Regions from separate parts of the Ensifer sp. genome, predicted to be linked through region 4. Evidence: riboswitches for the same ligand, from Rfam matches in the RefSeq annotation. Region 4 holds a riboswitch; each other region holds the start of a gene.

Region 1 (4,604 bases), on a different contig from region 4:
CCGTCTCCGCGCTGGCGGGGCCAGCCAGAAACGTCGTTGCAATGACCGCCAGCGCGGTCGTGCTCAAAAAAGTGCGCACGCGTCCTCCTCGAGGCCGAAGCCCCTCCCAAAACCAAAACTGCCGTCAGAAATGACCGCTGATGTGTGAGTTTGCCGGAACTCCTCCTCGACTTCCGACTGTCACGATTAAAACCATGGCCAAGGCATCTGTCAATATAATTCATGGCATGAATAATAATTCATGCCTGCCTGTATTTCAGACCGATATGGCCCTTATTCCCCCATCGCCTGCGCCAGCATCAGGTTCGATGCCTTGGCCTCTGCAATGATCCACTCCCGAAACGCCTGGATCTTCTTCTGCCGCCGGTGGCTTTGCGGATAGACCAGCCAATAGGCGCGGCCGTCCCGGACCACATGGTTGAACGGCCGGATCAACTTTCCGCTGCGAAGCTCCTCGATCAGGAAGGTGGAGACCGCCATGGCGATGCCGTGGTCGAGCAATGTGGTGGCGACATCCATCGCCTGGACGTCGAAGATCAGCTCCGTGCCGTTGCTGGCCGGCGGTTCCACGCCGGTCTCGACCATCCAGCGACGCCACCAGCTGGCATTGCCGAATCGCCTGACATTGAGAACGTCTGCGGGGTGCTTGAGCTGATGCTTCTCCAGGAATGTCGGCGTGCAGACCGGCAGGTACTCGATCGGGAAAAGCGGAAAGACGTCATGGCCCGGCCAGTCGCCGTTGCCGCTGCGCACCACCAGGTCGATGGCATCACGCTTGAAGTCGATGAGCTCGGTCGACATGTGCACCCGGATGCTGATGTTCGGATGGGCCGCCTGGAACGAGGCGAGCCTCGATCCGAGCCAGCTCGAGACCACCGTCGGAAGGACGGAGATGTGCAGGTGATGCTCGGTCTTGTCGGCGATCTCCGAAAAGGCGTTGCCCAGGAGGTCTATGGCTTCCGTCACTTTCGGCGCGAGTTGCCGGCCGGCGGCCGTGAGCCGCACTTCCCGCGGCATACGGACGAAGAGGGCTGTGCCGGTGCGCTCCTCGAGCAACCGGATCTGATAGCTGACGGCGGCCTGGGTCATGCCAAGTTCCTGCGCCGCGCGGGTGAAACTCAGGTGTCGGGCGGCGGCCTCGAAGGCACGCACCGCGCTCATGGGGGGCAATTTGCTCATGCGTTGAGATAAGCATTCTTTATGGCAGCATGCGAGAAACCGCTTTGCGCGAATCCACGAAAATCCTCAATTTTGTCGCGAACACATCACCGCAGAATTGAAGGGGTTAGCAATGCCGAGCGCACTGCGATCGATCATCCGTCATGTCTGGACTTTCGCGAGAAGAGCCGCGGACGTCACGACGTCGGTCGATACATTCAACGAATTCCAGCTGAGGGACATCGGCCTGACGCGCGACAATGACAGCATCCGTGCCCGGGCGGGCGACATCGCCGCGCCTTGGCAGCACGTGGTGGATGCCAAGCCCTTCCAAGCGCCTCTGGCGCCTGCGCCCGATAGCGCCTCCGCTTCCACACAGGTCGTGAACGTCGATGCCGCGCTGCGACCCGAGGCAACGAGTGCCGCCCGACCGCGGACGGAGGAAAATAAAGACATAAACATTTCTTTATGCGGTTGACCTTGCCGACTTGGAAGGGCATTGTCGTGCAATCGTGGTTCTGCGGCTCGTCTTGCGACGGGCCGGAGCTAAGAGGGAATTCGGTGCGGCACCGTGAGGTGCTCATGCCGGAGCTGCCCCCGCAACTGTAAGCGGCGAGCGGCCGTCCAATGATGTCACTGAGGGAGACGCCTCGGGAAGACGGGACGGTTCGTGTTGACCCGCAAGCCAGGAGACCTGCCGCGATCGATAACGTCCACGGGCGGGGTGTCCGATGTGCCGCCTTGACGAGCGAGCCTGCCTCGGTCGTGGATGCGTCGCGTTCAAAGCCTTGCCCACAACCTCGGGGTAAGGAAATGACCATCAAGACAGCCAATCTCGGCTTTCCACGTATCGGCCGCCACCGCGAACTGAAATTCGCGCTGGAGCGCTACTGGGCCGGCAAGATCGACCGGAACGACCTGCTGAACGTCGCAGCGACGCTGCGGGCGGAAAACTGGGCCGCGCAGAAGGCGCGGGGAATCCGGATCATTCCATCGAACGACTTCTCGCTCTACGATCAGGTTCTTGACACATCCGTGCTCGTCGGCGCGGTGCCTGCGGCCTATGGCTGGAAGGGCGGCCCGGTCGATCTCGACACTTACTTTGCCATGGCGCGCGGTTCGACGGCTGCCACGTGCGCTTCCGGTTGCAGCCATGGAGTCGATGACAGCGGCAACCCGGCGCAGGAGATGACCAAGTGGTTCGACACCAATTACCACTACATGGTCCCCGAGTTTACCAAAGACCAGCGCTTCGAGCTGACGCGCAACGCACCGCTTGAGGCCTTCATGGAAGCCAAGGCGCTCGGGCATGTCACCCGGCCTGTCCTGCTTGGCCCCGTCACCTTCCTGAAGCTCGGCAAGGCGCTTGCCGGCGGGTTCGAACCGATCGATCTGATCGAGCGGCTGCTGCCCGTCTATGTGAAGCTTCTGAGCGAGCTTGCAGACGCGGGCGTCGAATGGCTGCAGATCGACGAGCCCTGCCTGGTGCTCGATCTCAACGAGCGGGAGCGCCAGGCGCTGGCGCTCACCTACCAGACATTCGCCTCGGAAATCCCTCAGCTGAAGATCATGCTTGCGACCTATTTCGGCGCGATTGGCGACAACCTGCCGACGGCGCTTTCGCTGCCGATCGCGGGCCTGCACCTCGATCTGGTCCGTGCACCGCAGCAGCTGGAAGCCCTCATCCAGACGGCACCGGCGCATCTGGTGCTGTCGCTTGGCGTCATCGATGGCCGCAATGTGTGGCGAACAGACCTCGCCGGCCTGTTCCGCCGCCTGCAGCCGCTGATCGAGGCGCACGGCCGCGAGCGCATCGAGCTTGCGCCGTCCTGCTCGCTGCTGTACGTGCCTGTTGATCTCGACCTCGAAAAAGCGCTCGACCCGGAGCTCGCCTCATGGCTTGCCTTCGCCCTGCAGAAACTGGACGAGCTCAATCTGCTTGCCCGCGCCTTCGAGCCCGGCCTCGCCAATCCGGAACAGGTATTCGAGAAATCGATCGTGGCGGCAGCGGCGCGTCTGACCTCGCTCAAGGTCCATGACCCGCTGGTCGCCGGACGCCTGAAAGGCCTGACGGCTGCCGAAAGCCGCCGCCAGTCGGGCTTTGCAACGCGCCGGCGGCTGCAGGAAGAGAGGTTGGCGCTGCCGCTTTTCCCGACGACGACGATCGGCTCCTTCCCGCAGACACCGCAGGTGCGCCAGGCGCGATCGCTGCATGCCAAGGGCGAGCTCAGCTATGTCGACTATCTTGCATATCTGCGCCAGGAGACGGAGAAGGCCGTGCGCTGGCAGGAGGACATCGGCATCGAGGTGCTGGTGCATGGCGAGTTCGAGCGCAACGACATGGTGCAATATTTCGGCGAGCAGCTTTCCGGCTATGCCTTCACCCAGAGCGGCTGGGTGCAGAGCTACGGCTCGCGCTACGTGCGCCCGCCGATCATCTTCGGCGATGTCTCGCGGCCGAACCCGATGACGGTGGATTGGGCATCCTATGCGCAGTCGCTGACGTCAAGGCCGATGAAGGGCATGCTCACCGGCCCGGTGACGATGCTGCAATGGTCGTTCGTGCGTGACGACCTGCCCCGCTCGATCGTGTGCCGGCAGATCGCGCTGGCGCTGCGCGACGAGGTCACCGACCTGGAGGCTGCCGGCATCGCCGTGATCCAGATCGACGAACCGGCGCTGCGCGAGGGGCTTCCGCTCAGGCGGTCCGATCGAAAGGCCTATCTCGACTGGGCCGTCGAGTGCTTCCGGATCAGCGCTTCGGGTGTCGGTGACGAAACGCAGATCCACACGCACATGTGCTACTCGGAGTTCAACGACATCATGGCGGCGATCGCGGCAATGGATGCCGACGTCATCTCCATCGAAACCTCGCGCTCGAAGATGGAACTGCTCGGCGCCTTCACCGATCAGGCCTATCCGAACGAGATCGGCCCGGGCGTCTACGACATCCACTCGCCACGGGTGCCCTCGGTCGACGAGATGGTGGCCCTGATCGAAAAGGCGACCGACGGGCTGACGCCGGCACAGATCTGGGTCAACCCGGATTGCGGCCTGAAAACGAGGGCCTGGGAGGAGGTGCGCCCCGCCCTCGTCAACATGGTGCAGGCGGCACAGGCGTTGCGGCAATCTTTCGCCGCCTCCGGCCGGGATGCGGCAAGCGCATGACGGACGACGGGAATATCTGGATGGCGCCGGGGGAAACCCCGGCGCCATCCACGCTGATCGACATCGTCTTTCCCGGCGACACCAACCACCACGGCACGCTGTTCGGCGGTGCGGGACTGGCGCTGATGGACCGGATCGCCTTCATCGTCGCCACCCGCCACGGCCGCGTCCCCTTCGTCACCGCGTCCTGCGACCGGGTCGATTTCCGCGCCCCTGCCCGTATCGGCCAGATCGTCAGCTTTTCCGGGCGCCCGATGAAGGTTGGCCGGCGCTCGATG
Region 2 (4,604 bases), 240 kb from region 4:
GAAGGCCGTGGCCGCAATCGAAGGCACGGTTCTCGAACGGCCGATGTCGCTGGAAACAGCCCGCGCCGCCTGATCGCGGATCCGGCCGATCGCTCCTTCGCCTGGAGCTGTTAACGCAATACGAGGCTTGTCATTGCACACGCGGTGACAAGCCTTATGATAGGGCGCAAACAGGAAGAGCCGACAGCGACCGATCCCAGACGATAAGGGTGGCGCTCGTGCGGTTGAAGGAAGAGACGTTCGCCCTTGTTCCGGAACATGAAAGCCCTTGCCGCGGCGACCCTGCCGTTGCTTTTGGTTCTTGCCGATCAGGCGCTGGCCTCCAGCGTATGCGACCGCCTGAACACCCGGCTCGCCGAACTGCCGGCGGCCATGACCACCACGGCCGATACGCGCGACTATGCCAGCGCGATTTCGCGACAGAACATCGAGCTGCGCCGCGCACGCAACGACCGCCGGCGCGCAGGCTGCGGCTCCGGCAGTGTCGTCGTCTTCAATGGCGGCGATCCCGACATCTGCTCCGACATCAACAGCCTGATCGCCGAGATGGAAGACAATCTCGACATCCTCAAGTCCGAACGTCAGCAGCTGATCGCGGGCGATGGCGGCGACACGCGCCGGCGCATCCTGGCTGCGCTCGAAATCAACGGCTGCTACGGCGACCGCGAGGAGTTCGCCAGCACCGATCCCGACGCGCCCGAAACCCACCGCAATATCCTGCGGGACCTGCCGCCGGACGAAAGCTATGGCCCATTGCTGCGCGATGGCGGTGAAGGAACCTACCGGCCGGAAAGCGGCATCTATTCCGGCACGCTTCGCACCATGTGCGTGCGCACATGCGACGGCGCCTTCTTCCCGATCTCGTCAGAGGCAAGCCCTGCGGATTTTGCCCGCGACGAACAGGCCTGCCGTGCCCGCTGCCCGGGCGCTGAAACGGAACTGTTCTTCCACGAGCTCGCCACTGAAGAGAGCGACCAGATGGTGTCCGCCTCGACCGGGCGCCCCTACCGGGAGCTGCCGAACGCATTCGCATACCGGACGCGAGACGTCGGCAAACCTGGAATCTGCGGCTGCCAGATCCCGAAGACGGCAGCGACCACGCCGAAGGCAACGGGCGGCAGCGCCAGTGACAACCAGTCCTCGATCATCGTCATCGAAGGCACGAAGGGATCGGCGGCGCCCGTCAACAAGGCCGCAGCCCCCGCCGAGGAGCGCCCCTACGATCCCGCCAAGAGCAAGGTGCGGGTCATCGGCCCGACATTCCTTCCCCAGGAGGAGACGTCGATCGATCTTCGCCACCCGAAGGGCCCCGGCTATCAGCCGGTTCAGAACAACTGATCGCTGCCTCTGAGGGCCGTCGGTTTCCCCAACCTTCCTCGAACACCAGCTCGTCCAATGGCAGGCGCTGTCGCCAGCCCTTCGCCGCCAGTTCCGGTTCCTGATAGAGCTGGTCGACATAACCAAGGCAAAGCCAGGCGACGATCACGACATGATCGGGGATGCCGAGGATCGCCTTGATCTCGGCTTCATGGAAGATGCTGACCCAGCCGACGCCGACGCCTTCGGCTCTGGCCGCGAGCCAGAGGTTCTGAACGGCGCAGACGGTCGAATAGACATCCATGTCCGGATTGTGCGTGCGCCCGAGAACGACCGATCCACCGCGGGTGCGGTCGCAGGTTATGCATAGGCTCAAGGGCGCCTTGCGGATCCCTTCCAGCTTCAACGCGCGATACATCGCCTGGCGGTCGCCGTCGAACATCAGGGCCGCTTCGTCATTGGCACGGGAAAAGGCCTGCCAGACCCGCTCGCGGGTTTCCGCCTGCCGGACGAGGACGAAATTCCACGGCTGCATGAATCCGACCGAAGGAGCGCGGTGTGCCGCGTTCAACAGCCGCATCACCAGATCGTCCGGCAATGGCGCGGGCAGAAACTGATCCCGCACATCCCGGCGTGTTTCGATCGCCCTATAGACCGCCTCGCGCTCGCAGGATGAAAAGGCTTCGGCAGCCACAAGGCTGCCATTGGCGTCAGTCAGCATCGTTTGATCCCCAACAATGCACAACCTTCCGCCGTCCGCGCGGAATTCGGTCTATCTTGCCAGGCCGGTCTTCTGACTTCGGATCAGCCGGCCGCCTCACCTTCCCAGATCGGATGAAGATCCAGTGGCAAAATCTTGAGAATTATCAAGACTTCTTGAGGAGGCCGTCCCCGTCACAGCGTTGGGCACGTTCCGGAGTGACACCGGATTCCCGATTCTCCCGCATCGCGGGCACCTGACGACCTCATAAGGACACAGCCGATGGTGCATGACAAGCAAGCGTGAAGCCGCTTGCTTGTCACTCCACAGCCCCAATCGACGGCCAGAGCTTCAGAGCGGTGCGACCGGATGCGGCGAGCCGTCATACGCGCCCCAGACCGACTGGTCGAAGCAGATGACCGAACCGGTCATCAGTCCGGATTCGCTGGACGAAAGATAGGCACAGGCACGGGCCACTTCCGCCGGATCGACCAGCCGGCCGAAGGGCTGTCCGGCCGCTGCCTTTTCCAGCCAGTCGGCGGCGGCGCCATGAAATTCACGCTGGATGCGATCTTCGCCCTCCGATGCCATCCAGCCGATGTTGAGACCGTTGACGCGAATGCGGTTGCGCAACAGTGCATAGGCTGTGTTCTTGGTCAGCGTCTCCAGCGCCCCCTTGGACGAGCAGTAGGCTGCGATGAAGGGCTGTCCCGCCATTGCCGACATCGAGCCGATATTGACGATCGTGCCCTCTGTGCCTTCCCGGCGCATGACCTTGATGGCCTCCTGCATCAGAAAGAACGGCGCGCGCACATTGATCGCGAACATCCGGTCGAACAGTTCGGGGCTGGTGTCGAGGATGGTGCCGCGGTCGGTGATCGCTGCGGCATTGACCAGCGCGTCGACACGCCCGAAGGCGGCGTCGCAAGCGTTGACGACCTTGCGCGCATCCTCGACCTTTTCGAGGTCGGCCTCGACGTAGAGCACTTCAGCGCCGCTTGCCTTTCGGATCTCTTCCGCCTTTGCCTCGCCCTTGGCGGCATTGCGGCCGCAGATGACGACGGCTTTGGCGCCGCGCTCGGCAAACAGGCTGGCGATCCTCGCCCCCAGCCCCTGTGTGCCGCCGGTGACGATGGCGATCTTGCCGTCGAGACGGCCGTGGTGTTCGGTCATGAAATTCCTCCCGGGAGTGAAGATGACTTGGAAACAGGCAAACGGCCCCCGCCGCAGGACGGTGGGGACCGGCAATCTCGATAGGTCTTCCTCAGGTCAGCTCAGCTTGCGCCGTGTCTGCTCGTCAAGCGCCTTGCGGAACTCCTGATCGCTCCATCCGCCCGCCAGTGCCTCATGCATCAGTTGCGCCTGGGTCTTCGGCGCAAGGCCGCCAAGCGGCGGGTCCCGGTCGAGATTGGTCGGGAAGGAGTAGCCCTCGGCGCAGGACGCAATCGCATTGGCTGCCTCTTCCGGCGAAAGCGTGCCCGAGCCAGAAAAAGCCTTGAGCGCAGGGTAGAGCGTGGCACTCATCCTGGTGCGATCGACGGTTTCCATGGCCCGCCCGAAGGCCGAGGAGACCTGAAGCAGGTTGGCCACGCGCTTGATATCGGCCGAGCGGTTGCTGCCGGCGGCATGGTAAAGCGCCGGATTGAAGAACACCACGTCGCCCTTCTCCAAAGGCAATTGCACGTGGTGCTCGTCGAAATAGGCGCTGAACTCGGGACGCTTCAAGGCGAGATAGCCGGGCAGATAGTTCTGGCTGTAAGGCAGAAACAGCGTCGGACCGCTTTCAAGCGGCATGTCGCAATGGGCAACGGCCCCCTGCAGCGTCAGGACCGGCGACAGCCGGTGCACATGCGCGGGATACTGCTCAATGACGTCGGAGGTCTGGAAACCGAGATGGTAGTCGCGATGGGCCGATTGCGAGGCACCACCCGGATTGACGCGATTGACCTGCGCCGTCATCTGGTAATTCGGACCCAGCCAGGCCTCGCTGACGAGCGCCACAATGCTGTTGGCATAGTAGGCCGCGAAATTCTCAGGGCTTTTCAGGCAGTGTTTTTCGAGCGAATTCCAGATCCGGTCGTTGGCTCCGGGTTTGGCGAAGTGGTCACCACCGCCGCTGTTTGTGCGGTGCTGCTCCTCGATGATCGCATCGAAAATGCCGCTGGCCGCATCGATGACGCTGGTATCGGCATAGGCCCGTTTGAAGACAGCCACTCCCGGCCCGGTGGCCAGAGCCTCGCAAATCTCGGCAAGCGCGGCGCGGCGCCCGTCCGCTGTCGCACATGCAGCAAGCAGGCTGGCGCTGTCATAGATCAGCACGTTCTTTTCGCAGGCGAGCGCGTGGGGGTAGTCCGCAAGGTTTGTGCGGCGTTCGACCTCGACCCTGAACGCTTCGATGTCACAGCTGTCCTTGCTCAGCCAGACGCGGTCGAGCCGCTGGCGCTGCGTGTTGTCGGTTTTCATCTCGTTCCTCCTCAGAAACCCTGGATGTCCCGACTATAGGCGCCGCCCGATCGTGATATAGAGCAGGAAACCATCAAAAAACCATCAGGAGAGATCGCCGATGGCCCATCCGTTTCTGGTCAAG
Region 3 (4,604 bases), 1.3 Mb from region 4:
GCCGGGCCTCGTGCCCCTCGACCACGAAGCCAAGGTTCAGCCCGGACATCTGGCGGGCCAGCACTTCCAGTTCCGAGCGGAACAGAAGGTCGTCCGGCCGGCGGGCGCAGGAGATGAAGGTGACGTCGGTCTCGGGAATGCAGTCGGCCATCCAGCGCGTCATCGACATCATCGGCGTGACGCCGGAGCCCGCAGAGATGAACAGATACTTCTCGCCGGGATGGCGCACGAAGCTGAAGTCGCCGAGCGGTCCGAAAGCCTTCAGCCGCATGCCGGGTTTCAGGTGATCGAACATCCAGCGCGTGCCGATGCTGTCGGCCTGTGCCTTGACGGTGACGGCGATCGACAGCGGCCGCGAGGGCGTTGACGACAGCGTGTAGGTGCGCATCACCGGTTCGTCGTCCGCCACCGGCAGTTCGAGCGTGACGAACTGCCCGGGCAGATAACGAAACCATGAAGGCTTCTCGGCGCGGAACGTAAAGGTCATCACATCGGCGGTCTCGACGACCGCCGATGTGCATTCGAGCATGTTCTGCCGGTCGATCCAGACGTGCAGCTCGTCGAAGTGATGGAAGGAGGATGCCATCTGCATGTCAGGCGACCCTGAAGAGCGGCATGGCGTCGCCCTGCAGGCGCTGTTCCATGAAGTTGCAGTACCACTCGACGAACTGCATCACGCCGCCTTCATGATCGGGCGAATAGGGCCCCGGCTGATAGGCCGGCGAGCGAATGCCGAAGGCGTTTTCCTCGACGATCTGGCGATCCTGGTCGTTGGTCTCGGTCCAGACGTGGGTCAATTCTTCCAGATCGTAGTCGACGCCTTCGACCGCGTCCTTGTTGACGAGCCACTTGGTCGTCACCTGCGTCAATTCAGGCCCGAGCGGCAGGACGCGGAAGGTGATGGCATGGTCGGCGAGCACGTGGTTCCATGTCGACGGGTAGTGGAACAGGAGCAGCGTGCCGATATGCTTCTGGCTGACATCAGCCGACAGTTGCCGACGTACGGCGCGCGCGCCGGACATGGTGTAGCTCTCGGCGTCGTCGATCAACGGCATGCGCGCCGAGCGGAACTGGCCGCTCTCGGACATGCGGAACTCGCTTGGCAGCCCCGTCGCCTCGCATTTGGCCCAGTGGGCGGCGATGACAGGATCATCCTTGGCGCCCTGCACGCCCGTTGCCGACGGGGCCTCGGGATAGGTGCGGCAAAGCTCGGGATGGTTGGCGGCGCAATGGTAGCATTCGCGGTTGTTTTCCCAGACGAGCTTCCAGTTGCCCTTCTCGATGATCGTGCTTTCGAAGGCGACCTTTGTCTCGCCGAGACGATGCGGCGCCAGATAGGGCGCAACCATGTCGCGGAACGGGCCGAAATCCATCGGCTTTTCGGACAGGTTGATGAAGATGTAGCCGCCGACGGTTTCGCAATGGATCGGCTTCAGGCTATGCGCGGCCTTGTCGAAATCCTCGCCCATCTGACGGGCAAAGAGCAGCGTACCGTCGAGTTCGTAGGTCCACTGATGGTAGGGACAGACGAGCTTGGCCGAAGCCCCCTTGTGTTGCGAGCAGACCCGCGAGCCGCGATGCCGGCAGGAATTGTGCAGGGCGCGGATCGTGCCCTGCCGGTCGCGCACGATGACGACGGGGTAGTCGCCGACCTGGACGGTGAAATAGTTGCCGGCGCGCGGGATCTCGCAGTCGTGGCCGATGAACAGCCAGTCCTTGTACCAGATGTTTTCGAGATCCTGCCTGTAATAGTCGGGGTCGATGTAGAAGGCCCGGTCGAGGCTGTAGCCGTCGCGTCGACCCTTCAGCTTGCGGAGCATATCGCCCTTGATGTCCATGTCCTGTCCTCGTTCGCCTTGTTTCGCGGAGGCAGGACTGGAACCCGCGCAGGCGCATTGCCTGTGCGATGACGGCTCCGATCCGGCTGCCCGCCGCAACCCGTTACGGTCTGTTCGTGTCAAGGCTGGTTTCCGGGCTCAGGAGCTATCCGCAAGGACCAGCCCGGCGCCTTCCCGGACGGACCCGTCCAGTGGCTTTCTGCCGTGGCTTTCGCTCCACCACCGTTGCGGGGGCAGCGCCGGGTTTTGACCGGCTTCCCAATTCTCCGCCTTCCCTAAAAGGCGGCACCTTGAGTAGGCATATCTAATCGCGGAAGCCACCGTCGCAGCTGCCGGTTAACGACATCGGATTCCTGAAAGACGACACAGTGCATGCTGTGCCATAAACGCCTCGGCATCGACTATTTCCCCTTGCAAACAATCGGTTAGACGAAATTTTGGGCATCTGTCGCTTTTTCCGGCGATACCGGCGCGAAAGGGCGGTGTCTTCGCCGGTTTGCGACATGCCGTCCCCCACCGTGGTACCAGTTTCCCGGCCGCGGTCGAAATAGTCTCTTAACCATAATGCATTAGCGTCGCCTGACGGAGAAACCGGCAGAACCGGCAAACAGCGCATTGAAGTTCATGGCAAAGCTCAAATATTACGACGCCGCAGCCGAGAAGCTGCCCACGATCGCCGCGAAGACGGCGGTCCACACCGAATTCCTGCGCACCGGCCGTATCGAACGGCGACAGTGGTCGCAACGCGAGCGGCGTTATCTGAGCTATGACGAAGTTGCCAATCGCACCGGCCACAAGCTGACGACCGCCGGCGAAACGACGCACAAGCGGATGAACGGCTTCCATACCTCGATCCAGTTTCCCAAGATGATCTTCCACCGCACGCTCGCCGGGCGGCCGCATCTGGGCTACTGCCACGTGACGGCGGCGAGGACACATCTCGCCCAATCCAAGGACGTCACCTGGTCTTTCTACTTCGCCAATTTCTTCTGCGACCTCGGCGACGAAAAACACTTCTTCGAACGCATCCAGACCGGCTATTCGCGGATGTACTTCGCCGTCGCAATCGAACCCGACGCGCAGGAAGGACAGATGACGATCAACCGCAGCGTCAGCGACAACGGCCTCATCTTTCGCACCGATGATCCAAAGGTGGCGCTCAAGAACGTGCTGATGCTCGGTGCGCGCGACGAGGCGCTGCGGCGCATCATCCGCAGCCTCTGAGCGGCGGCGACGCCTCCATAAAGAAAATCATTCTGTTTTCGCCGGCGCTCCTTTAAGGAAGCCACGGAAAGGGAAGCGATATGGCCGAAATCATCGATACACGGACCGAGCCGGAACGGGCGATCGAGCGCGCCTGCGCGGTTCTTGCCGAAGGCGAGCCCGTCGCCATCCCCACCGAGACGGTCTATGGCCTTGCGGCCGACGCCACCAATCCCGATGCCATCGGCCGCATCTACGAAATGAAGGGGCGTCCGCGCTTCAACCCGCTGATATCGCATGTGTCCGACATGGCGATGGCCGAAGCGCATGTGACGTTCGATCCCCTGTCCCGACAACTGGCAGAGGCATTCTGGCCCGGCCCACTAACGTTGATCCTGCCGCAGCGCGCCGCAAGCTCGGTCCATGCGCTTGCCTCGGCCGGCCTCGACACGCTGGGCATCCGCATGCCCGACGGCTTTTCGCGCCGGGTGATCGAGCGCTTCGGCCGCCCGCTCGCCGCCCCGAGCGCCAATACATCGGGCAAGATCAGCCCGACGAGCGCTGCCCATGTGGAGGCCGATCTCGGCCCCAGACTGAAGCTCATTCTCGACGCTGGCGCGGCGCAGATCGGGCTCGAGTCGACGATCATCAAGGTCGAGGACGGCGCGCTTCGGCTCTTACGTCCCGGCGGTCTGGACGTATCCGATATCGAAAACCTGACAGGTCTTGCCGTCGCAAGGCCTGAGAGCGCCGGCGCGACGATCGAGGCTCCGGGCATGCTCGCCTCCCATTACGCGCCGGGTGCCGCTGTCCGGCTCGATGCCCGCGACGTGCGCCCGGGAGAAGCCCTGATCCGCCTCGGCGGATCGGCGCTGCCCGGCGAGGAACAGGCGGCGCTCGTGCTCGATCTCAGCCCGACGGCCAACCTGCGCGAGGCGGCCGCCAATCTGTTCGACTATATGAAGCGGGCGGATGCGAGCGGTGCTGCAACCATCGCCTTCGGCCCCATCCCGTCCGAAGGATTGGGAGAAGCGATCCTCGATCGGCTGCAGCGCGCCGCCGCTCCCAGAGACTGACCAGGATACCAGGCGCCTGCGGGCGCATTTGCGAAGGCAGGGCCATGACGACGACGCTCCCCTCTCCCGAACTGATCGCCTCCTTCATCGATATCGTCGGCAGCGCCAACGCGCTGACCAACCCGGCCGACCTTGTCCCCTACCTCGTGGAATCGCGCGGGCTCTACAAGGGCACGACACCGATGGTGCTGCGCCCCGGCACCGTCGAGGAGGTGTCACGCATCATGAAGCTTGCGAGCGCCACCCGCACGGCAATCGTGCCACAGGGCGGCAACACCGGACACGTGGCCGGACAGATCCCCCGCGAGGGCAAGGCCGACATCGTGCTGTCGCTGCAGCGGCTGAACCGGATCCGCGATATCGACCCGATCGGCAACGTCATCGTGGCCGACGCCGGCTGCATCCTTGCAGACATCCAGAAGGCGGCGGAAGAGCACGACCGGCTGTTTCCGTTGTCGCTGGGCTCTGAAGGCTCGGCCCGCATCGG
Region 4 (4,604 bases):
TGACTTCGGCAAGCGTCTTGCCGGCAAGCGCCTTGCTCGTCACGTAGACGTCGAGCACCTCGGCCTCGGCGTTGAGCAGTTCCTTGTCCTCGACCTCGAGGAGCTTGGAATCGAGGTGTTCGACGAGCAGGGCGCGCCGGCCCGAGAAGGCGACGACGTCGCCCGGCTGCAGCACGGTGTTGCCGTCCGCCTCGATGATCTGGCCGCCGCGACGCACGCGCTCGACGAAGACGCGGATGCCGGGCAGCAGGTTCCTGACCGGCGTTCCCGTGAGCCCGCTCGCCTCGTCGACGCGATAGGCCCTCAGGCCGAAATCGTGATAGGCGTGGGTGATCCCCGGTTCGCTCGCCACGGTGCCGCCACCGAGCTTTGCCTCATACTCCCGGCAGGCGGCCGGCAGGTCGATGCCGAGCATCTTGGGCCCGAGCTGGGCCAGGATGATGGCCGAGCCGATCGTGCCCCAGATGTAGGTGACCGCATAGGCGATCGGGATCTGGTCGGTATAGGTCTTGGCCTGTTCGGGCGTCAGCCCCATCGCGTTGATCTGGTCGCTGGCAACGCCGATCGCCGCCGAAATCGTCTGCGAACCCGCATACATGCCGGCGCCGTAGCCAAGCGGCAGGCCGGCAACGAGCGCGCACAGATAGGGCACGATCAGGCACAGCACGAGGACCGAAAGCGCAAAGAGGATCTGTTTCGGCCCATCCGTGCTCAGGCCGCGAACGAATTGCGGGCCGACGCCGTAGCCGACGGCAAACAGGAAGAGGAGGAACAGGGTCGACTTCAGGTCGCCCGAAACCTGGATCCCCAGCTGTCCGATGACGACGCCGGCCAGAAGCGTGGCCGTGACATTTCCGAGATTGAACCCGGCGATCTTGATCGGACCGATCAGAAAGCCGATGCCGAGCGCCAGAAAAACGGCGACCGGCGGATAGGTACGCAGGGTATCAACAAAAAAGTCTATCGGATTCACCGTCATCCCCTTCAAGAAACTCGTCGTATTCGGGAGGTACGCGGACAGGCTGGATGCTACGTCGCAGGCGCATTCGTTTCGCTGCCGCGCGATCTCGGGCAAGCTCGGCCCACGTCGTTGCGCGTCTGCTGATGCACGGTCTTTTCACCTGGAAGCACATCACTGATTGTGGCTGTCTTCAAGTACGTAACAGTAACGGACGACGTTACCGGGGAGGCGGGCGGCGCACAGCCAGAACGGTCGGCAAGTCCCGCCGTCGTTATCTCTTCGTCGGGCCACGACGTGATGCGGCGCCGCGCTGAGCGTCGGCTGCTCTTGTCGTTCATCCCGCCGATCGCCTGGACGTAACCTTCGTCGGTTCACGTTAGGGAAGCCCGAGCCTTTCGTCGTCAGGGTGAGGCGTGCCGGCTTGGCATGGCGGCCCGACCGAGCGTCGACATTATCCCGACAAAGGCATTTTAGGCTTGCGCATCGTAATGATATTACATAACCAATCTGCATGAAAATATGCCGCATGTTGATAGGCCCGAGCCGATCCGTCCCGCCGGTTGTCACCTCCGTCGAAGTGTGCGACGAAGGGCGTGATGGTGCTGCGAGCGCGACAATGCGCAAGCGGCTGAAAAGGGAACACGGAGCGGACGACCCAATAGGGGCCGAAACCGTGGCTGCCCCCGCAACTGTGAGCGGAAAGCGCATTCACACCCTGTCACTGGCGTTAAGCCGGGAAGACGTGGATGCGCAGAGACCCGCGAGCCAGGAGACCTGCCATCGAACCGATCAACCACAACGGACGGGGTGTTCCGATGGACAAGAACTGGTTTTTGCGCGACGGCCATCCGTCATCACATCGCTATGCCACATTCTCTCCGGCTCGCTCCGGCGGAGAGCAAGCATGGCGACACCGGCATCCCGACAGCACAAGATAACGGTCTGCACCGATTGCCGCTTCACCGGCGGCCCCTGCCGGCCGGGCGCGGATCTCATCCAGCGGCTGAACCGCAGCATCGCGGCCCTCGGCGCGCCGCTTGACCGGGATTTTTCCATTGCCGGCACAGTCTGCATGGCGGGCTGCACCAGGCCGTGCACCGTCGCCTTCCAGGCCACCGGAAAGGCGACCTATCTCTTCGGCGACATCTCGCCCGATGAGGATATCGACGATCTCGTCTCCTTTGCGACGACCTATGCCGGGCGCGATGACGGCATGACGCGGGCGGCCGAGCGGCCGCGCGGGCTTTCCGGCAAGACGCTGGCGCGCATTCCGGCAGCGCTGCTCGTCTCAGAAGACAGCGGCGGGCACTTCCAATGAGTGCGCACGGGGGGACGAGCCGATGAGTTGCACCGCAAGAGGGGCCGGCCTTCGGGTTCGCTGCCTTGACTGGGGCCCACGCCCGGACCTGAAGCTCGTCCGCGAGGTGGATTTTGCCATTGCGCCCGGCAGCCGGCTTGCCATTCTCGGCCCGAACGGTGCCGGCAAGACCTCGCTGTTGCGCTGCCTCTATCGCTCGGCCCGGCCGACGGCCGGCGTGGTCGAGGTCGATGGCGTCGACGTCTGGTCGATGACGGCGCGCGAGGCGGCCAGGATCATCGCCGTCGTGCTGCAGGAAATGCCGAGCGATTTTCCCTTCAGCGTGCGTGACGTGGTGATGATGGGCCGCATCCCCAGGCGCGAGGGCATGAGCGGCTGGACTGCCCGTGACCGCGAGACGGTGGCGCATGCGCTCGAGCATCTCGATCTGACCCAGCTTGCCGGGCGGCAATTCTCGACGCTTTCGGGCGGCGAGAAGCAGCGCGTGCTGATTGCCCGGGCGCTCGCCCAGGAGCCGCGCGTCATCATCCTCGACGAACCGACCAATCATCTCGACATCCGTCACCAGCTCGAAATCCTCGAGCTGCTCCAGACGCTGCAGCTGACGATCGTCACCACGCTGCACGACATCAACCTGGCCGCCGAATTCGCCACCGACGTGGCGATCCTGACGGAGGGCCGCATGACGGTCTTCGGCGCGCCGGAAGACGTGCTCAACCCGCAGGCACTTTCCTCCGCCTTCGGCGTCACCGCCACCGCGCACAGCAACGCCGTTACCAACGGCGCGCGTTTTTCCTTTTCACTCGCTCGACAGGAATTGATTTCATGAAGACACTTTTTGCCGGTTCAGCCCTTTTGCTGCTGACGCTCGCCGCCACGCCGGCGCTCGCCTATCCCGTCACCGTCAAGAGCTGCAATCGCGACGTGACCTTCGATGCAGCACCCAAGCGCGCCGTCTCCAACGACGTCAACCTCACCGAAATGATGCTGGCCCTGAAGCTGCAGGACCGCATGGTCGGCTATACCGGGGTCTCCGGCTGGAAGACACTGGATGAAAAGCTGCGCGAAGGCGTCAAGGCGCTGCCGGAGCTTTCGGAAAAATACCCGACCAAGGAAGTGCTGCTCAATGCGGATGCCGACTTCTACTTCGCCGGCTGGAACTACGGCATGAAGGTCGGCGGCGAGGTCACGCCGGACACGCTTCAGCCTTTCAAGATCAATGTCTACGAGCTGACCGAATCCTGCATCCACATCATGGCCAAGGGCAAGCCAACGATGGACGACATGTTCGTCGACCTGCTCAATCTCGGCCTGATCTTCGGCGTCGAGGACCAGGCCAAGGCGCTCGTCGACGGCTATCGCCGCGATCTCGACAAGATCACTGCGGATGTGGGTGCGATCGAGCGGCCGACGCGCGTCTTCGTCTATGATTCCGGCGAGGAGAAGCCGTTCACGTCGGGTCGTTTCGGCATACCCACAGCGATGATCGAGGCGGCCGGCGGCGTCAACGTCATGGACGACGTGGAGAAGAGCTGGACCGAGATTTCCTGGGAGCCGGTGATCGACAAGAACCCGGAGGTGGTGGTGATCGTCAACTACGGCGAGGTGACCGCCGAGCAGAAGATTGCCTTCATGAAAAGCAATCCCGCCTTCAAAGCCATCGATGCCGTCAAGAACGACCGCTTCGTGGTGCTCGACTATGTCGAGGCGACGCCCGGCCCGCGCAACATCGATGCCATCGCCCGCCTTGCCAAGGCGTTTCACGGGCAGGCGATGTAAGCGACCGGCTGGCGCAGGATCCCCAAGGTCGGCATCGACCCCGGGGATATCGACCTCGGGGATAACATGCGGGCGTGCGCGATGCGGCTCACGTCCGCCCCCTATCGGCAATCCAGGATCTGGGACAGACTGTGAAGATCACGACCGCCATTCTCGCGGCGCTGCTGTTGTTGTGCCTGACGATCACCGCCGCCGTCTCGCTCGGCTCGGCGCCCATCCCGGTTTCGACCGTCTGGTCGATCATCGCCTCGAAACTGTCTCCCGGCAGCGTCGAGGTCGCCTGGTCGGCGGGGCGCGAAAGCATCGTGTGGGACGTGCGACTGCCGCGCGTCGTGCTGGCCGGGCTGGTGGGGGCGGGGCTGGCGCTGACCGGCGCCGTGCTGCAGTCCGTCACCCGCAATCCGCTCGCAGACCCGCACCTGCTCGGCGTTTCCTCCGGCGGCGCTCTCGGCGCCATCATAGCGCTGCTGCATACCGGCCTCATCCTCGGCCTTGCCACGGTGCCGCTGTTTGCCTTTGCCGGGGCCCTTGTCGCCACCGCGCTTG

The links. Region 4 has a riboswitch for cobalamin ahead of RTP54_RS10620 (DUF1636 domain-containing protein). Riboswitches for the same ligand answer to the same signal wherever they lie in the genome.
Region 1: it holds a riboswitch for cobalamin, as region 4 does, so the genes downstream of both, metE (5-methyltetrahydropteroyltriglutamate--homocysteine S-methyltransferase) here and RTP54_RS10620 (DUF1636 domain-containing protein) in region 4, are expected to answer to the same signal.
Region 2: it holds a riboswitch for cobalamin, as region 4 does, so the genes downstream of both, bluB (5,6-dimethylbenzimidazole synthase) here and RTP54_RS10620 (DUF1636 domain-containing protein) in region 4, are expected to answer to the same signal.
Region 3: it holds a riboswitch for cobalamin, as region 4 does, so the genes downstream of both, RTP54_RS04055 (aromatic ring-hydroxylating dioxygenase subunit alpha) here and RTP54_RS10620 (DUF1636 domain-containing protein) in region 4, are expected to answer to the same signal.

What each region holds. Positions count from the first base shown of each region.
Region 1 is NZ_DALZXU010000006.1:119,134-123,737, reverse strand. It holds gene RTP54_RS22670 (substrate-binding domain-containing protein) at 1-79, opposite strand, end outside; gene RTP54_RS22665 (LysR substrate-binding domain-containing protein) at 274-1,161, opposite strand; gene RTP54_RS22660 (hypothetical protein) at 1,292-1,636, shown strand; cobalamin riboswitch at 1,655-1,875, shown strand; gene metE (5-methyltetrahydropteroyltriglutamate--homocysteine S-methyltransferase) at 1,972-4,326, shown strand; gene RTP54_RS22650 (acyl-CoA thioesterase) at 4,323-4,604, shown strand, end outside.
Region 2 is NZ_DALZXU010000001.1:1,946,047-1,950,650, forward strand. It holds gene RTP54_RS09445 (acyl-homoserine-lactone synthase) at 1-73, shown strand, start outside; gene RTP54_RS09450 (DUF2865 domain-containing protein) at 259-1,338, shown strand; gene bluB (5,6-dimethylbenzimidazole synthase) at 1,247-2,038, opposite strand; cobalamin riboswitch at 2,083-2,292, opposite strand; gene RTP54_RS09460 (SDR family oxidoreductase) at 2,369-3,190, opposite strand; gene RTP54_RS09465 (phytanoyl-CoA dioxygenase family protein) at 3,287-4,480, opposite strand; gene RTP54_RS09470 (LacI family DNA-binding transcriptional regulator) at 4,581-4,604, shown strand, end outside.
Region 3 is NZ_DALZXU010000001.1:843,798-848,401, reverse strand. It holds gene RTP54_RS04060 (hybrid-cluster NAD(P)-dependent oxidoreductase) at 1-592, opposite strand, end outside; gene RTP54_RS04055 (aromatic ring-hydroxylating dioxygenase subunit alpha) at 594-1,838, opposite strand; cobalamin riboswitch at 1,944-2,146, opposite strand; gene RTP54_RS04050 (DUF6656 family protein) at 2,463-3,062, shown strand; gene RTP54_RS04045 (L-threonylcarbamoyladenylate synthase) at 3,143-4,117, shown strand; gene RTP54_RS04040 (FAD-binding oxidoreductase) at 4,162-4,604, shown strand, end outside.
Region 4 is NZ_DALZXU010000001.1:2,181,202-2,185,805, reverse strand. It holds gene aspT (aspartate-alanine antiporter) at 1-973, opposite strand, end outside; cobalamin riboswitch at 1,542-1,758, shown strand; gene RTP54_RS10620 (DUF1636 domain-containing protein) at 1,866-2,279, shown strand; gene RTP54_RS10615 (ABC transporter ATP-binding protein) at 2,302-3,108, shown strand; gene RTP54_RS10610 (ABC transporter substrate-binding protein) at 3,105-4,058, shown strand; gene RTP54_RS10605 (iron ABC transporter permease) at 4,190-4,604, shown strand, end outside.